Regions from separate parts of the Nibrella saemangeumensis genome, predicted to be linked through region 2. Evidence: riboswitches for the same ligand, from Rfam matches in the RefSeq annotation. Region 2 holds a riboswitch; the other holds the start of a gene.
What was found. A riboswitch is a leader RNA that binds a small molecule or an ion and turns the genes downstream of it on or off. The one in region 2 is predicted to bind S-adenosylmethionine.
Positions count from the first base shown of each region.

Region 1: it holds a riboswitch for S-adenosylmethionine, as region 2 does, so the genes downstream of both, ABD949_RS06900 (O-acetylhomoserine aminocarboxypropyltransferase/cysteine synthase family protein) here and metH (methionine synthase) in region 2, are expected to answer to the same signal.

Region 1 is NZ_BAABHD010000021.1:22,022-31,807, reverse strand. It holds gene ABD949_RS06930 (SusC/RagA family TonB-linked outer membrane protein) at 1-256, opposite strand, end outside; gene ABD949_RS06925 (amidohydrolase) at 717-2,054, shown strand; gene ABD949_RS06920 (SDR family oxidoreductase) at 2,115-2,915, opposite strand; gene ABD949_RS06915 (S66 peptidase family protein) at 2,928-3,854, opposite strand; gene ABD949_RS06910 (ion channel) at 3,906-4,940, opposite strand; gene ABD949_RS06905 (DciA family protein) at 4,983-5,309, opposite strand; SAM riboswitch class I at 5,499-5,610, shown strand; gene ABD949_RS06900 (O-acetylhomoserine aminocarboxypropyltransferase/cysteine synthase family protein) at 5,805-7,121, shown strand; gene ABD949_RS06895 (homoserine O-acetyltransferase family protein) at 7,257-8,294, shown strand; gene ABD949_RS06890 (NCS2 family permease) at 8,438-9,763, opposite strand.
Region 2 is NZ_BAABHD010000077.1:50,689-60,474, forward strand. It holds gene ABD949_RS22160 (hypothetical protein) at 1-845, opposite strand, end outside; gene ABD949_RS22165 (sugar 3,4-ketoisomerase) at 851-1,249, opposite strand; gene ABD949_RS22170 (Ppx/GppA phosphatase family protein) at 1,328-2,215, opposite strand; gene ABD949_RS22175 (carbamoyltransferase family protein) at 2,418-4,280, shown strand; gene ABD949_RS22180 (DUF5989 family protein) at 4,325-4,474, shown strand; gene ABD949_RS22185 (SxtJ family membrane protein) at 4,478-4,864, shown strand; SAM riboswitch class I at 4,934-5,038, shown strand; gene metH (methionine synthase) at 5,144-8,938, shown strand; gene ABD949_RS22195 (serine hydrolase domain-containing protein) at 9,219-9,786, shown strand, end outside.

The DNA of each region.
Region 1 (9,786 bases), on a different contig from region 2:
CGCCGATTGCCACCTCTTGCGCGTTGAAGCCGATGAAGCTAAATACCAGCCGGGCATTGTCGGCTGCGTTGATCCGGTAGTTACCTTCGGAGTCGGTAGACGTTCCGCGGGTTGTACCTTTTACTTGCACAGTTACACCCGGTAGGGGGGTGCCGTCGTCAGATGAAGTGACTTTACCGATTACGGTACGGTCCTGGGCCAGTGCGGGTAGGGTAAGCACACACAGGAGCCAGAAACCCGATAAAAGTTTTCTCATAGAGCTAGTATAAAGTTTGGTTTAAGTAAGAAAACGGGTGCAAAACTAACGGGAAAGACTTAAAAAGGAAAATTGTATTTAAAGATTATTGGCCTTGATGGGTAGCCTTCGGTAAAATCTTTGATACCATGCTTTAGCAGATTAACTTGTTTTTAATAGGTTTGTGCCCCCATTATTGATTGTCAGGCGTTTTTACTGCAAAAAGAATCCAGCCCAACCTCGTTTCTAATTTTTATTTAAAGTTTTTTTAATGTTTAACGCTCCGCTTAAATGGCAATAAATGATGAATTTATCGTACGGCTACCGCCAAATTAAATTTGGTTGCAGGAGGGCAGGCAGAGCTGGTTTTAACCAGTGGCTTAGCTAGGTCTGCCGGTTGGTACGGGAATTAGCAGGCTACGCTGTTAATGACTGATTTGTGTGCTATCTTTGGTCTGATCATGTACCGATTCAATCTATTATGAAGCATTTCAGATACGCCCTAACCAAGGCTTTTGTCGCCAGCCTGGTTGCTCCTGCTTTATGGGCCCAGCCCCAGGCGCTGAAAAACCGGATGGATAAACTGGCCGAAGGACTGGAGAAAAAAGTAATTACCTGGCGCCGGGAGTTTCACCAGAACCCGGAACTGGGCAATCGGGAGTTTCAGACAGCAGCCAAAATTGCGGCTCACCTGCACTCATTAGGCATAGATGTTAAAACCGGCGTGGCAAAAACCGGCGTGGTCGGTATCCTGAAAGGAGGAAAGCCAGGGCCAGTTGTAGCCTTGCGGGCCGATATGGATGGTCTGCCGGTGACTGAACGAGTTGATCTGCCGTTTAAGTCAACCATTTCAACCGAATTCAATGGTCAGAAAACCGGCGTCATGCACGCCTGCGGGCACGATAGCCATGTGGCCATTCTGATGGGGGTGGCCGAGGTGCTGGCTTCTGTAAAAAGTGATCTGAAAGGAACCGTTAAGTTTATTTTCCAGCCGGCCGAGGAAGGCCCTCCGCAGGGTGAAGAGGGGGGCGCTGAACTGATGGTGAAGGAGGGCGTTCTGGAGAACCCGAAGGTAGACGCCATTTTTGGCCTCCATATTAATTCCCAGACCGAAGTAGGTACCATCAAGTACCGGCCGGGTGCCATTATGGCGGCTGTGGACCAGTACAGCATTAAGGTAAGAGGCAAGCAGACGCACGGAGCCAATCCCTGGTCGGGTGTTGACCCTATCGTGACTTCTTCACAGATCGTGATGGGTTTGCAGACGATTGTCAGCCGTAACCTGCCGCTGACCGATGCCGCTGCCGTTGTAACGGTAGGAGCCATTCATGGCGGAATTCGACAAAACATTATTCCGGAAGAAGTGAATATGATTGGCACTATCCGGTCGTTTACGCCCGATATGCAAAAGACGATTCACCGGCGGATTAATGAGATCGCCGGTAACATTGCCGAAAGTGCCGGTGCCAAAGCCGACGTGAAAATTGATGTGATGTACCCGGTTACCTACAACGACCCCAAGCTGACCGACCAGATGGTGCCGACGCTGGAGGCTGTAGCCGGGAAAGATAAGGTGGTGATTACCCCGGCCTGGACCGGTGCCGAGGATTTCTCGTTCTATCAGCAGAAGGTACCTGGCTTCTTTTACTTCCTGGGCGGAATGACGAAGGGGAAAAAGGTGGAAGATGCCGCCCCGCATCATACGCCGGATTTCCAGATTGACGAAAGCGGATTTACCCTGGGCGTGAAGTCACTCTGCCACCTGACCGTCGACTATATGGAGCAGCGCACCGCCAAGTCGACTGCCAGCACCCGATAAACGCGGTAACTGTCTTACCGTCAAAAGCGTCCCTGAGCCACGCCTGGGGCGCTTTTGCTTTTAGGATTCGGCCGCCCGGCTGCGTACCAGCCGCGACAAAATGGCCGGGAAGAGACGCTTCAGGTAGATGCCCGCAATTTCTTTGCCGCCGATATAGTATTCCTCCTTGCCGTAGGCCACGGCCTGCGCCACCCGGCGGGCAAACACATCTGCCTCCATGCCCTGCGCCTGACTGGTGTTCATGCGGTTGTAGGCCTCTCCTTTTTCGTTGAGGGCGCTTAGGGAAATTGGCGTTTTAATATACCCCGGACAGACAATGGTTACCCGCAGACCCTGATCGTGTATTTCGGCGCGTAATGAGTCGAAGAAGCCGTGCAGGGCGTGTTTGCTGGCGCAATAACCCGAGCGTTGTTTCACCCCGATTTTGCCGGCAACGCTGCTGGTTACCACAAAATGTCCGCTCTGCTGCCGGAGCATGTGGGGCAGTACGGCTTTGGTCAGGGCTACCACCCCAAAAAAGTTGATCTCCATCAGCCGCCGGTATACGTCAAACTCTGTTTCCGCAACGGTGCCCCGCTGGGTGATACCGGCGTTTTGGAAAACATAATCGATGCGGCCGAAGCGCTGCAGCACGACTTGTACCTTGCCGGGAAAGCTGTTAATATCGGTTATATCCATCGGCAACACCAACACCTCTGAGGCCGGTAAACCCGTTTGGCCGGCTACCCGCTGCAACTCGTCTTCCCGACGGGCTGACAAGACCAGCCGGGCACCCTGCCGGGCCAGTTCGAGGGCCAGTGCTTCGCCAATGCCGGAAGAAGCCCCGGTAACCCAAACCACGTTCTGGTGGTATACAGGCATACGTAACGGACGTTAAATGATTGTTTCTGCCCTGGTGAACGATAACACGCCACCTTCGCCTGTTACCTCCAGCATCGCATCGTGCCCAATCGGAAGCGCCAGATTACGGGCTACGTGACCGACCGGAAAATCGTAGCAAACCGGAAAGTCATAATCAGCAACGACCTCCGCGACAATCTCGTACGGCGACTGCTCATAAGGCAGCGATGGGTTGTCTTTCATATCGGTAAACTGACCTACCAGCAGCCCCGCCAGCGTATCCAGACGCCCGGCCCGCCGGAGCTGGCGCAGCATCCGGTCCAGGTTGTGCAGGTACTCTTCAATGTCTTCGATGAACAGAATCTTCCCATTCAGCGATATGTCTGATGACGACCCGATAACGTGGGTGAGCAGGGTCAGATTGCCGCCAACTACCGGGCCGGTGGCCTGACCAGTTCGATTCAGCAGGTGGGGGGGCGTACGGTATGCGCTTATTATCTCGCCGAATACCCATTTCCGCAGCGTCTCAACAGATTCAGCGACTTCTTCGCTGCCGAACAGCTTTGGCATAATGGCATGGAGACTTTCTACGCCTAACTGGTGCAGGTGACAATGCAGCACCGTAATATCACTGAAGCCAATCAGCCACTTAGGGTGTTTCATGAACTGCGTGAAATCCAGTTGGTCGACCAGTCGGGTGCAGCCGTATCCACCACGGGCGGCAAAAATAGCTTTAATAGCGGGGTCGTCGAGCATACGCTGGAGGTCGGCCCGCCGGAGGTCATCGGTACCGGCAAAGGAGCCATGCCGCGCCTTCAGGCTTTCTCCCTCCACTACGGTCAGTTGCCAGTTGTCCTGCAGGATTGTCAGGCCGGGGAGGATGTCTTCGTACAGGAAACGACTGGCCGGAGCTACCACTCCGACGGTATCACCGGCACACAAAAAGGGAGGTTGAGTCATGCAATGTCACCACCAGCATCTCTGCTGGTGCGGCTTAATGGGATCCGCAAATTACGAGTTTAGCGGCACTTCACTGGTATCATCAAATGTATCCATATCCAGCGAATAATTGCCGGAAGTTTTGCTATCAACCATAGAACGGAATTTGCGCCCCCACAATACTTCATCTGCCCGGTACGATGTACGGGCATGAACCATTTGAGAAAAGGTATCATCAACGGCCCGGAGCAGGATCAGAAATTCGGCATCAGATTCCTCTAACTGTTCAGGCGTACACCCGTAGAGCGGGCTGCTCTCGGTTATCGGATGCACCAATGTCCAGTTTGCCGGGAAAAAGTTGACTTTACTGCGTTCCAGTTTCAATAGATAGTAGCGCCGGAACGGTGTGCCGTCGGGTTTAGTTTCCAGTTGGGAGAGCGATACTTCGACTTCCACATCGATCAGTTGATTGGAGCGCTGGTTGATGATGCGAAACATCCAGGCATTTACGTCGAGGTAAGGGCCAAAGACGGCATTCCGGGAAAACCGTACATGGGCTATTGGTCGCGAAAACCGCCCGTACAGCAGACCCGTTGCTAGGGCAAATGCCAGCAAACCAATCATAGATTCAAAAGCAGCAATGGCGCTGGTCAGGTAGCCAGATGGGCTTACGTGCCCGTAGCCTACGGTTGTGAGTGTCTGCGCACTGAAAAAGAAAGCTCCCCAAAACCTATTACCGGTATTACTTTCAGGTAATCCCTTCAGGTATTCCGGACCGGCCAGCAGATATAAGATGGAGAAAATGGCATTTACGGTCATGTATGCGGCAAAAACCAGGAGCAGGAATTTAGGCCACGACATGGTAATCAGCCGATGATATAGGTTGAGCCGATGCCAGAAAGATGCATGTACCCGACTGACGTTGAAACTGCCGTCTTTATTGATGAGTCGTGCGTACGAACTGTTGATTCTGGTGCCGAAGCCCAGATCCTGTCTTTTCTCTTCCTGTTCAACCAGTGTACTGTTGCGGTGGCTGGCCAGCGTCCGTTTACCTGAGGAGAGGCCGCTTTTAGTAGCTGATCCTATGCCGGTTCTTTTAAAGTTCATAGATTATTTGCCGGTTCAGATCTCGTAATTTCCTCTAGCGGGTCAAATAAAGACCACGTCCTTGATAACTTCAGCGCCTATGTCTTTATTGATAAGCTGAATCATCTTATGCTTGGCCGTAACCAGTTCATTACGTAAGGGGGCCGAAGCAATTTCTATATAGAGGACATTGTCGCGTACGTACAGGCGGTTGGTACGGGAAGCAATGGCAGCACCCATCATTTTCCCCCAGAATGCTTCCAGATACGTTTCGTTAAAGCGGCTTTGAAGCTGATACGACTGGAGCATCTGCCCGATGGCATCTTTCAGCGTGGTGATGCCGGCTTTGCGGGCCGTATTTTCTTTATAGGGACGGTAGGTGTTGTTCATATGGGAGGTGTCTTAACACAAAAGTAAGCAACGGCGCGGAAGGAGTAAAGCCCGTTTACACAGTATTTATTTTTAAATGTTATAGGCCAAAATAGCGGTCAATAGTTGCGTTCCCATTGTTTTGATTGTATAATTGCAGCATCAAGTCAATGGCTCCGCCGACCTCGATTGCTGGTCGGAACACGCGTTGATTTATACAGAAGAGGGGAGAGACTGGGCTCCGCGAACCTCTGGCAACCTATCCCGAACGCCTGGGACAAGGTGCTAATTCCCACCTAAAGCAATTTAGGGCATATAAATCGCAATCTCATGCTAACTCTTCCGTACATCCGTCGAAGGAATGGGCGCTTGTTGCGTCTGTTATCACTCATGCTTTACCCTGTCGGGTCCCGTTTGGCAGCTCCCTGCGTTGCCGAGTAATCAGGGGCCTGTTTCCCGACGCATAGGGAGAACTGCCTTCAAGTTGTTTTTCACCTTTTCACCTTTCTACATATCATGGCCGATTCATTGCATTTTGAAACCCTGCAGCTTCATGCCGGGCAGGAAACCGACCCAACGACCAATTCACGGGCTGTACCTATCTATCAGACCACCTCGTATGTATTCAACAGCGCCGAGCATGGTGCCGACCTGTTCGCCCTGCGTCAGTTTGGTAATATCTACACCCGCATCATGAACCCTACCACCGATGTGTTCGAAAAACGCATGGCGGCTCTGGAGGGCGGAGTGGCGGCACTGGCCGTAGCGTCGGGGCAGGCGGCTCAGTTTATCGCGCTGAGCAATATCCTGATGGCCGGCGACAATTTTGTTACGAGTTCATACCTCTATGGGGGGACCTATAACCAATTTAAGGTATCCTTTAAGCGGCTTGGTATTGATGCCCGGTTTGCCGATGGGGATAAAGTGGAAAGCTTCGAACGCCTGATCGACGAAAAAACCAAAGCCATTTATCTGGAAACGATTGGCAATCCCGAATTTAATATTCCTGATTTTGATGCCTTCGCAGCGCTGGCGCAGAAGCATGATATTCCGCTGATTGTTGATAATACATTTGGGGCCGGTGGGTATCTGTTCCGGCCGATCGAGCACGGTGCGGCTGTGGTAGTCGAATCGGCGACCAAGTGGATTGGTGGCCACGGCACAAGCATCGGTGGGGTTATCATCGACAGTGGAAAATACAATTGGGGCAATGGTAAGTTCCCGCAGTTCAGTGAGCCTTCGCCAGGGTATCATGGCATGAAGTTCAGCGATGTGTTCGGCGTTGACGGCCCCTTCGGCAATATTCAGTTTATTATCCGGGCCCGTGTGGAAGGGCTTCGGGACTGGGGCCCATCTATCAGTCCGTTCAACTCATTCCTGTTATTACAAGGGTTAGAAACCCTGTCGCTGCGCGTGGACCGTACCGTGGAGAATGCCCTTGCACTAGCCCGGTGGCTGGAGCAGCACGAGCAGGTCGAGTACGTAAACTACCCCGGCCTGGAAAGCAGTAAATACAACGCCCTGGCGCAGAAATACCTGAAACGCGGATTTGGCGGGGTATTTATGTTTAAGCTGAAAGGTGGTCGTGAGGTTGCCGACCGGTTTGTTAATGGTCTAAACCTGGTTAGTCACCTGGCTAATGTAGGCGATGCGAAAACACTGATCATCCACCCGGCAGCTACCACGCACCAGCAGCTATCGGAGCATGAGCAGGCGAGTGCCGGTGTCGAACCCGGACTGCTACGGATTTCGGCCGGTATAGAGCACATCGAGGATATTAAGGCTGACATTGAACAAGCCTTTGCTAAAATTGCCGAACCGGCGTTAGCGTAGACGGTAGCAGGAAAAGTACGCTGCCCTGCCGAACAGAATCACTTGCTGCTACACGCTAAAAGTGTTGTAGCAGCAAGTGGATTTTTTACACTTTAGCCTTTGGCTGATCCGGTAGGAATGCCGGGATATACAGGAATGGAACTACAGTATTTCAATTATAAGTATACGTATTCTCTGGAAGCGGGAGCCTCGTTACCTGGCTTTCGGCTTGCTTATACCACCCGCGGAACGCTCAATGCTGATCGGTCGAATGTAATCTGGATTTGCCACGCGCTAACAGGGAACGCAGACCCCGGCGACTGGTGGAGCGGTATGGTAGGCCCGGGCCGTTTTTATGATCCGGAGCAATACTTTATTGTCTGTGCCAACATTCTGGGTTCCTGTTATGGTTCTACGGGCCCTTTATCCATCAACCCGGAAACGGGTGCGCCTTATTTTCACGATTTCCCGGTAATTACCATCCGGGATATGGTGGGTGCGATGGACCTGCTGCGTCAGGAACTTGACATCGAGCGGATACACACCTGCATTGGCGGGTCTGTAGGCGGTCAGCAGGCGGTAGAATGGGGCATCATGCAACCCGACTTAATCGAAAACCTGGTTTTGCTGGCATCCAACGCGGTTTTTTCTCCCTGGGGTATTGCTTTTAATGAATCGCAACGCATGGCGATTGAAGCGGATGCAACCTGGCAGGAGCGCCGGCCTGATGCCGGGCAGGCGGGTATGAAGGCAGCCCGGGCGATGGCGCTGGTTTCGTACCGTAACTACGATACCTACGGTTTTACACAGGCGCTGGACAACAACGAGCAGCTAGACGGCTACAAAGCGGCTGGCTACCAGCAGTACCAGGGCGAAAAGCTGGTGCGCCGGTTTAATGCCTTCACCTATTGGACACTGACTAAAGTAATGGATTCTCACAATGTTGGGCGAAATCGAGGCAGTATTCTGAATGCCCTGTCTCAGATCAAAGCCCGTACCTTGTGCGTAGGTATTAAATCGGATATCTTGTTTCCTCCTTCTGAGCAGCAGTTTCTGGCCCGTCACATTCCGGATGCAGTGTATCAGGAAATTGACTCGCTGTATGGGCACGACGGCTTCCTCATTGAGTTTAAGCCGCTCAGTCAGATTATTCGGAAATGGATGGAAGAGCGGGCGGGCAAGGTGCTGGCGTAGGCAGGGCGTGTGGGCTAAGGGATTTGGCGGACAACGGCCATAACCAGTCTGAGTGTTGTTACCGGCTTAGGCTTGTAAAGCTGGGCGTGAGGATGAATGGATAATAGTAGAACGAGAATCATAAGTATAGCTGGAAGAGAGGTTCAGTGACCTGCCACCAAAGATAACACGCAAAATATATCAACAACCCATAACCCAACGGGTACCTCGTCGTACTTACCAACGGCTACCTTGATAATTGTCCACGACAAAAAGCCCCAGATAATTCCCTGCGTAATGGAGTAGCTGAACGGAATCAGCACCAGCGCCAGAAACGCCGGTATGGCTTCATCCAGTTTACCCCAGTTGATTTTCGTCACCGGCCGCATCATAAACGACCCTACCAGAACCAGCGCCGGGGCGGTAGCAATAGCCGGGATAACGGATAGTAAAGGGGATAAAAACAGAAACGGCAGAAACAGTGATCCGGCTACGATGGCGGTCAGCCCCGTGCGGCCACCCTGCTCGATTCCCACCGCCGATTCAATATAGGCAGTACCGGGGCTGGTGCCTAATACACCGGCTAGCGTGGTAGCCACGGCATCCGTCAGCAGTGACTGCTTGACGTTGCGGGGCTCACCGGTTTCGTCGTACAGGTTGGCAGCTTCGGCTACGCCTACGAAGGTAGACAGGCTGTCGAACAGGTCGGTAAAGGCGAAGGCGAAAATCACCGGCCAGAGCGACCATTGCAACGCTCCCAGTAGGTCCAGGCTGCCGATCAGACTAAAATCGGGAGCCGCAAAAAGTCCCTGAAAATTGACCAGCGTTTTCTGTCCGGAATTGACGGCAGTCGCATCGCCCCAGAGCCGGCCTATTGGTATTGCCGCGAAGGTCGTGAGCATAATGCCCACAATAATTGCTCCTGTCACTCGCCGAACTATAAGCACAGCGGTTAGCAGCAACCCGAAAATAAATGTCAGGATAATCGGGTCGCTGATGTTGGCGAGGCTGACCAGCGTAGCGGGATTGGCTACAATAAAGCGGGCGTTTTCAAATCCGATCAACGTAATAAACAGACCTATACCAGCAGAAACAGCATAACGTAGCGGCTTGGGAATGGCATGAACAATGGCTGTACGGATGTTGGCCAGTGACAAAAGAAGAAACAGAATGCCGGCCCAGAACACGGCCCCCAAGGCTACCGATGGACTAATATCCATACCCTTGACCGCTGAAAAGGTGAAAAAGGCGTTCAGCCCCATGCCCGGTGCTACTACAATAGGGTTACGGGCGTAAAGTCCCATCATCAGGCTGGAAAAGAACGACAGCAGCACTGTGGCCGTCAGCACTCCACTAAACGGCAGCCCCGACTGACTCAGAATAGCCGGGTTGACTACAATGATATACATCGTCGCCAGAAAGGTAGAAATGCCGGCCAGTACTTCAATGCGTCGGGAGGGGGCCGGTTTGTCGGGTATGCTTTGAATCATAACATAATGTACCAGTTAACCAC
Region 2 (9,786 bases):
ATATTCCGGCTCTGACAAAAACTGTATAAGCCCGCATTCAGAAGCACCGAGGGGCTATAGGTATTGAAGCTTTGGGGACTGGCAGGGTAGAGATGATTGAGAATACCATATGTAACCAATACCGCCACACCCACCGCAGCCAATTCCCCTTGTATCCGCACCGTAAAGAGAAAGTAGCGCTCCGGAAATAGGTTAAAATAACGGTTCAGCTGGTCCAGCGATAAAGAAAGCGGCTTTTGTTTCTCCTGCCGGCAGCGTTTAATAAAAGCATACGCTTCCGGCAGGGCGGTTACCGGTTCCTGCTGAACTGTAAAACCGGCCTTCTGGCATTTTCGTAGCCTTCGTATATGGGAAGCGTGCAGGTGTTCGGTAAAAGGAGACCCCGTAACGGGAACATGGTGGTTTAGTTGATTGTAAACTAATGAATACCCAAAGCCAGGCAGCACATTCCTTAACCATGTATTTACGTCAGGAGTATAGGCATCCGGGCATTGCAGCCACTGTACCTGTGTGATACCCTGCGCCCGCAAATGAAACTGGAAGTGATTCAAAAAAACCAATGCAGTGGCCTCAGGTAAACTCTGACGCAGTTGTACCCCGCCAAAAGGTGCCCGCCAGGGGGAAAGCGCCAACGAATTATGTAAGAAAAAATGCGCCAGGCCATCCAGCTGACCGGTTTGCCTGTTCACCAGCACAAACATCTGCCAATTGGGACCGGCCTGTAGGGCAACGTGCCCGGGTTGCAGATAAAGGAATACATCAAACGAAAAGGCAGGTATAGACCTCCTCTCGGTGGCCGTGGTCAGGCATCGGATTTCATATGTATCTCCCAATCCTTCGGGCATCTCCGCTAACTAAGTTCCCTGAACTCCGAATAGTTTCTTATATAGTCCGCTTCATCAAATACATTGGAAGTCAGGCAGCACAGGATGGCATCTGATGATGGATGAACGGTAATCCAGCAGAGCGGGGGGATGAAAAGTCCATGGTTGGGCGCTGCCAGTTGGAAGGTTCGTTCTCCCTGCCGGGTTTCAGTTTCTACCCGCACACGTCCCTGTAACACGACCAGCAATTCCTGCGTGGTGCGGTGGGCGTGTCCGCCACGTTCAGTTCCCGGCTCAGCGGCAAAGACCCAGAAGACCCGTTTAACGGCAAACGGTAATCCGTTTTCATCCTGCGTGGAGATCAGTGTACCGGTGGCATCCGCTATAAGACGAAAAGGTATAAGGTGCGGTTCCGAAGAAATCATCCCTGGAAATTCTGGTACAATCAATGCCAAAAGCCGGCAAACTTACTCCGTCAACAAACTCTTTTAGGCTAAGATCAACTATTTACGCTTCTTTCGTTTGCACAGTTGTTCGTATACCAATTGAATAATGCCGTCTTTCAGTCCCAGATCAGGCACCACAATCTGCTGGGCTCCAGCCCATTCCATCGCGCAGATATAGATCTCTGCGGCTGGTACAATCACATCGGCGCGGTCGGCATTGAGCCGGAGTTTGTTGATCCGGTCGTCCAGCGTAAAGCCGGCAATGTACTCCTTCATTCGTTTGATCTCTGCCAGCGTAGTGCTCGTCTCCGACAATTTTGATACCAGATTGAACAATTTGCTGATGTTACCCCCGGTTCCTACCGCAATAACTTCGCGGGACTGATCTACGTTTTCCTCAATCCAGGACTCCATTTTTTTCCAGGCCCCTTTCGTCTCTTTGCCCTCCAGCAGCCGTACTGAACCGATTTTGAAAGACTTTGAATTAATCTTCTGCCGGTTGATATACAGGTTAAGTTCTGTACTACCCCCACCCACGTCGATATGAAGGAACTGGCGGTCGTCGAGCGCCTGAACAACCACATTATTAATGAGCTCGGCTTCTTTTTGTCCGTCGATAATATGAATGGGTATGCCCGTTACCGCTTTAATGTGGCCGGCGACTTCGTGGCCATTTCCGGATTCGCGCATGGCGGAAGTGGCGCAGGCCATATACGCTTCAACCTCATGCAGTTCAATCAGGAGCTTATATACCTGCATCAGCTTGGTCGTACGGTCGATGCTCTCCGGCGTCAGGGCACCGAAGGTAAATACATCATGACCGAGCCGGAGCGGGAACCGGACGTATTCGACCTTTTTAAAACTAACGACTTCTTCATCATGAAGTACGGTCGAAATCTGCATTCTGGCTGCGTTGGAGCCGATATCAATAGCAGCGATTTTCAATTTCTTGTCGTTTGATACCTTGTCAAAAACGGTCAAAGATACTAATTTTATGATGGTCTCCTTGCCCTGTCTAAATCAGAATAAACGCAGCGCAAAGGTAAACGAAGACCTATCAAGCGAAAAAACAGGTGAAAACCTGCTATATATTTTTGTTTGGTAGAATAACTTTTATTTTTGGCCGATTAGTACAGTTCAACCCTGCATGACTATTTTAGGAATATCCGCGTTCTATCATGACTCGGCTGCGGCTCTGATAGAAGATGGACGGATTGTGGCGGCTGCTCAGGAAGAGCGCTTTACCCGGAAAAAGCATGACCCGAACTTTCCGGCCAATGCTGTTCAATATTGCCTTCAATATGGTGGAACTACGCTGAATCAGCTGGACGCCATTGTTTTTTATGATAAACCCCTGCTGAAGTTTGAGCGGCTGCTGGAGACATATTATACGTTTGCGCCGAAAGGAATTTCATCGTTCCTGATGGCTATACCCGTCTGGCTGAAGGAAAAGCTCTTTTTGAAACGGCTGATCCGGGAGGAGCTGGAAAAGCTGGGCTACGATCCGAAGAAAAAAGTAAAGTTGTTGTTTCCGGAACACCACTTGTCTCACGCAGCCAGTGCCTTCTATCCCTCGGCTTTTGAGCGGGCGGCTATTATGACCATTGATGGGGTAGGCGAATGGGCTACGGCTTCTATCTGCCTCGGTGAAGGGAAAAATATCTCAATCCTGAAGGAGTTGCGGTTTCCGCATTCGCTCGGGCTTCTTTATTCGGCGTTCACCTATTTTTTAGGCTTCAAGGTAAATTCGGGTGAATATAAGCTGATGGGGTTGGCTCCGTACGGTGACCCGCATTCGCCGGATATCGACCGGTATGTGAAAACCATCAAGGAGAAGCTGGTCGATATTAAAGAAGATGGGTCGATCTGGCTGAATCAGGCTTATTTTGATTACGCTACTGGTCTGCGAATGGTCCAGGAACAGAAATGGGCCGATCTCTTTGGCTTTCCCAGGCGTAATCCGGAGGATGAACTGCAGGCGCACCATTGTAACCTGGGGCTGGCTATTCAGCAGGTGACGGAGGATATTGTAATCCAGATGGCTAAAGAAGCCCGCCGGCTGACCAACGCCAGTAACCTGGTGCTGGCGGGTGGGGTTGCCCTTAATTGCGTGGCCAATGGCAAGCTCCAGAAGTCAGGGGTATTCGACGAAATATTTATCCAGCCGGCGGCCGGTGATGCCGGTGGCGCTTTAGGCGCGGCTTTGGCTGCGTACCATATCTATTACGGCAAGGAACGCATCATTGATTATGAACGCGATGCCATGCGGGGCTCGTACCTGGGGCCTACATTTTCGGACCTTGATGTGGAGTTGATGGCCCGTAAGTATAAGGCGACTTATACCTCATTTGATGATTTCAACATATTAAGTAGAGAAGTAGCAAAAATTCTGGCCGACGGTAATGTAGTTGGCTGGGTGCAGGGCCGTATGGAATTCGGTCCTCGTGCCCTGGGAGGGCGTAGCATTCTGGGTGACCCGCGCAATGCTGAGATGCAGAAGAAGCTGAACCTGAAGATCAAATATCGGGAGTCGTTCCGGCCGTTTGCGCCCTCGGTGCTGGCCGAAGACTGCGCCGAGTATTTTGACTACAATGGCCCGTCGCCGTATATGCTGCTGGTGCATCCGGTCGTCGAAAAACGGCGGACCGAATTGCCAGCCAATTACGACTCGTTCCCGTTGCGGGAGAAGTTATACTACCAGCGGTCCGACCTGCCGTCGATTACGCATATCGACTTTTCGGCCCGAATTCAGACAGTGCATAAAGATACTAACCCACGCTATTACCAGTTAATTGACGCGTTCAAGCAACTAACCGGGTACGGGGTTATTGTCAATACGAGCTTCAACGTCCGGGGAGAGCCGATTGTCTGTACGCCCGACGATGCGTATCGGTGTTTTATGCGAACCGAAATGGATTATCTGGTGGTAGGTAATTACCTGTTCGACAAAAAGAAACAGCCTGAGTGGCAGGAGAAAGATAACTGGAAAGAAGAATTTGTATTGGATTAATTGTTGTTCACGTGTTATATTAGTAATAAAAAATATCCACAACTATGGATTTCTTACAAGACATCTTTCAATTTCTGAGGGAACGTAAAAAGTGGTGGCTGGCTCCCATGATTATCCTGCTGCTGCTTATCGGTGTTCTGATTGTAATCGGCGGTGGTTCTGCGGTAGCTCCATTCATTTATACGTTATTCTAATCCATGAATGCTATCGGAAAACTGGCTATGAATACCACGGAGAAGGTAAAGGCTCAATTGGTCATTGTTACCGGACTGCTGGTATTGTATTTTATATTCAAGTCGGTATGGTTGCTCTACGCTGCCGTAGCCGTCGGTGTGGTAAGCCTGGCTATTCCTATTCTTGGTGATTTCCTGGTCAGGGTCTGGTTTAAACTGGCCGAGATCCTGGGAGCCATTAACGGTAAGATTATCTTATCCCTCCTGTTCTATGTATTTTTGTTCCCCATTGCCGTTCTCTATCGGCTAACGACGAAGAATCCGATGGCGGTGAAACGAAGCGATGCAAAATCGATGTATGCCGAGCGGAACCATACCTATACAAAGGAAGATATGGAACATACATGGTAAAAAAGACCGTTAAAGAGGTTATGGGGCGCACCGTTTGGCGGTGCGCCTTCTTTTTGTTTATATTTGTAATACTTATCGAGAAAGACAGAGGGATTGGACCCGACGAAGTCTTGGCAACCGGCTGCTCCCCGCAGAAACGGTGCCACATTCCACCCCAGCCGGGGAAGATAAGTGTGACAGTCAACACCTGCCCTTTCTTCGATAAATTACCTGATTGACGTAGACTTTTCGGACTAACGAACCGATTATAATTAATCGAGCTGTTAACTGCTTGTACCCTTGAAAATGATTGCCAACCTCCTTCAACAGCGTATCCTCGTCCTCGACGGCGCCATGGGTACGATGATTCAGCGTTATAAGTTAACCGAAGCCGATTACCGGGGCGAACGCTTCCGGGATTGGCCGCACGACCTGAAAGGCAACAACGACCTGTTGTCTATTACGCAGCCCGACATTATCAAAGAAATTCACCGGCAGTACCTCGAAGCGGGCTCCGACATCATCGAAACCAATACCTTCAGCAGTACCTCCATCGCGATGGCCGATTACCATATGGAGGAACTGGCCTATGAGCTGAACTTCCAGTCGGCCAGGATAGCCAAAGAATTAGTCGAGGAGTTTAACCACCAAAGCCCGGAGAAACCCCGCTTTGTGGCGGGTGCTATGGGGCCAACTAACCGCCTGGCGTCGCTTTCACCAGATGTAAATAATCCTGGCTACCGGTCTGTTACGTTTGATCAGCTGGTTGACGCATTCTATACCCAGGCCTCCGGTTTAATTGAGGGAGGGGCGGATCTGCTTTTAGTAGAAACCATCACCGATACCCTCAATGCAAAGGCAGCCCTGTTTGCTATCGACAAATATTTTGCGGATAAGGGAACACAGCCGGTACCGATCATGATTTCCGGTACCATTACCGATGCCTCAGGGCGAACATTGTCGGGACAGACAACCGAAGCTTTTTTGTACTCGATATCCCATCTGCCGCTGTTAAGCGTTGGGTTAAATTGCGCCCTGGGTGCCGAACTGCTGCGTCCATACGTGCAGACGCTGGCCAAAGAAGCACCTTTCTTTACTTCGGCATATCCTAACGCAGGTCTGCCAAATGAATTTGGTGAATATGATGAGACGCCGGAAACCATGGCGTCACAAATAGAGGGCTTTATCCGCGATGGATTTGTCAACATCGTTGGGGGTTGCTGCGGCTCAACGCCCGACCATATCCGGGCTATTGCAGCTGCAGCCGCAAAATACCCACCCCGGCAGGTTCCCCAGCCCGAACCCTACCAGAAACTTAGTGGGCTTGAACCGCTGAAAATTACAGAAACGACCAATTTTGTCAACATCGGCGAGCGGACCAACGTCACCGGATCGAAGGCCTTTGCGCGGCTGATCAAGGCGGGTGACTATGATGCCGCCCTGTCGGTAGCCCGGCAGCAGGTGGAAAACGGCGCGCAGGTAATTGACGTAAACATGGATGAGGGCATGCTCGACTCCGTGGAGGTAATGACCACTTTCCTGAACCTGATTGCTTCCGAACCGGATATTGCCCGCGTCCCCGTTATGATCGACTCCTCAAAGTGGGAGGTCATCGAAGCTGGTCTGAAGTGTGTGCAGGGGAAAGCTATCGTCAACTCCATTTCGCTGAAAGACGGCGAGGAGAAATTCATTGAGCGGGCCCAGCTTATTAAACGCTACGGAGCAGCTGCGGTGGTGATGGCCTTTGACGAACAGGGGCAGGCCGACAACTACGAACGGCGCATTGAGATCTGCGAACGTGCCTACCGTATTCTGGTGGACAAGGTTATGTTTCCGCCCCAGGACATCATTTTTGATCCGAACATCCTGACCGTTGCTACGGGTATTGAGGAGCATAACAACTACGCCGTTGACTTTATTAATGCCACGCGCTGGATTAAAGAGAATCTCCCGCTGGCGAAGGTAAGTGGCGGGGTATCGAACGTTTCGTTCAGCTTCCGGGGTAACGATGTTGTTCGGGAGGCTATTCACTCGGCCTTCCTGTACCATGCTATCCGGGCCGGGCTGGATATGGGTATTGTCAATGCAGGGCAGTTAGGGGTGTACGACGAGATACCCAAAGATTTTCTGGAACGGGTCGAAGATGTCCTGCTCAACCGCCGGCCCGACGCTACCGAGCGCCTGGTTGAATTTGCCGAAACCGTAAAAGCGAAGGGCAAGGAAGTCGTGCAGGATGAAAGCTGGCGCAGCGATCCGGTGGGTGAGCGCCTGAAGCATGCACTGGTGAAGGGCATTACCGACTACATTGACCAGGATATTGAAGAAGCCCGGCAGCAATTTGACAAACCTCTGCAGGTGATTGAAGGGCCGCTGATGGACGGTATGAACGTGGTCGGTGATTTGTTCGGGGCGGGTAAGATGTTTCTGCCGCAGGTAGTGAAGTCGGCGCGGGTGATGAAAAAAGCCGTTGCCTATCTAATTCCTTTCATCGAAGAAGAAAAACTAAAGGGTGGCGGAGAAGCCAGACCGGTTGGTAAAATACTGCTGGCGACGGTAAAAGGCGATGTTCACGACATCGGTAAGAACATCGTGGGCGTGGTACTGGCCTGTAATAATTACGAAATCATCGACCTGGGCGTAATGGTGTCGACCCAGAAGATCCTGGATGAAGCCCGGCGGCTCAACGTCGACATTATCGGACTGAGCGGTTTGATTACCCCCTCGCTCGACGAGATGGTAAGCGTAGCTAAGGAAATGGAACGGCAAGGCTTTACCATTCCGCTGCTGATTGGTGGCGCTACTACCTCCCGCATTCACACGGCTGTAAAAATTGATCCGCATTACTCCGGCCCTGTTGTGCACGTTCTGGACGCCAGCCGGAGCGTACCGGTAGCCGGGCGGCTGACCAGCGAAGAAGCGGCAACACGTGACGAGATTTTTAACGATATAAAAGCCGAGTATGCGCGGCTGCGCGACGAACACGCGAAACGGCGTCAGGAAAAGAACTATATCGGTATCGCAGCCGCCCGCGACAACCGCACCGCCATTGACTGGTCGGAGTTTGAGCCTGTAAAGCCTGCTTTTTTAGGTAACCGGCTTTTTGAGGATTATCCCCTGGCCGAGATTGCCAAATACATCGACTGGACACCTTTCTTCCAGACCTGGCAACTCCACGGCAAGTATCCCAAAATCTTTGATGATACCACCGTCGGAGCCGAAGCGCGTAAGTTATACGACGATGCCAACCGGCTGTTACAGGAGGTCATTGACAGGAAGCTGCTCAAGGCAAATGCCGTGGTCGGCTTCTACCCGGCTAACTCAACCGATGACGACGTACTGCTGCATGAGTTCGACGAAGTAATCCGGGAAATCCCCTGCGAACGGCATGGCTCCCACACCCACCTGGAGTACAAACTCAGTAGAACGGAGTTGCAATCCGTTCCCAACACCCGTACCGCCGGAGCACTGGTATACGATACCAAAGCCGTGATACACTTCCTGCGTCAGCAGAACCAGAAAGCTGCTAATCTGCCCAACTTGTGCCTGGCCGACTTTGTCGCTCCGCTGGAGACCGGGCGGGAAGATTACATCGGTATGTTTGCCGTAACGGCCGGTATCGGTATTGAAAAGCTGATTGAGGAGTATGAGCGGGATCACGACGACTACAACAGCATCATGATCAAAGCCATTGCTGACCGGCTGGCCGAAGCTTTTGCTGAATTGATGCACCAGCGGGTTCGTAAAGAGATTTGGGGGTACCAGCCCGATGAAACCCTGTCGAACGAAGACCTCATTTCTGAAAAATACCAGGGCATCCGGCCCGCACCCGGTTATCCGGCCTGCCCGGACCATACCGAGAAACAGCTTCTGTTTGACCTGCTGGATGCCGGACAGGCGGGTATTACGCTGACGGAAAGTTTTGCTATGTATCCGGCTTCGTCGGTAAGCGGCTTTTACTTTTCGCACCCGGCCTCCCGGTACTTTGCCGTTGGGAAGATCAGCCGGGATCAGGTCCTGGATTATGCCCAGCGGAAAGCCATGCCGGTAGAAGAGATCGAGCGCTGGTTGGCCCCGGTGCTCAGCTATGATGCCTGACAATGCAGCTCCGACCACCCGTCGGGGTTTTTTATGATAGAAAGTATAAGAGCAGTCACTCCATAGATTTTGCCAAATAGTGTTGACGGTTGGGTACCAATCTATACCTTTGTAGCGGTGGAAATACGTTTATTTCATCCAGAACAGGTAATTAACGCAGTTTACAAACCAACCTGCTGTACGATAAATACATAGAGGCTGCTAAAACAAAAATGGCGGCTGACTATTTACTAGGTACCGTTTACTAAACATTAAAACCCGCAGGGCAAGGGTATTGACGATGAATTTTCTCAATGTTTGGATTACTTTTATTTCGTTAACAATAGTCTGCTCGTCCTGTGAGTCGAATAATGACCAGAAGCAGCTGAACCGCTCGGCAACGGCCATGCGGAACTGCGCCAAGGAACTTGAATTGTCAGCGCAGGAGGAGGCCCGCATCCGGGAGGAAATAAAGGCCGATCAGAAGGCTCAGCGCATTAAGGAGATCGCCCGCGCCAAATTCCGGGCCGGCCTGAACGGCAGTATTCTGGTCGCTCAAAAAGGGGTAATTCTCTATAAAGGCTGGAATGGGTTAGGGCATATCGAAAAGCACCTCCGCGATACCATAGTTGAAGATTCGAAATTTCAGCTGGCGTCTTTATCCAAAACCTTCACCGCTGTAGCGACACTAAAGCTGGTCGAAGCCGGCAAGCTGAGCTTTGAAGACACCATTCAGAAATTTTACCCTGATTTTCCGTACCATAACATTACCATCCACGACTTACTGAGTCACCGGAGCGGACTGCCGAACTACGCCTATGCCTTCGATGACAGCATGAAGATTAACTTCTACAAGCGCGACAAACCGT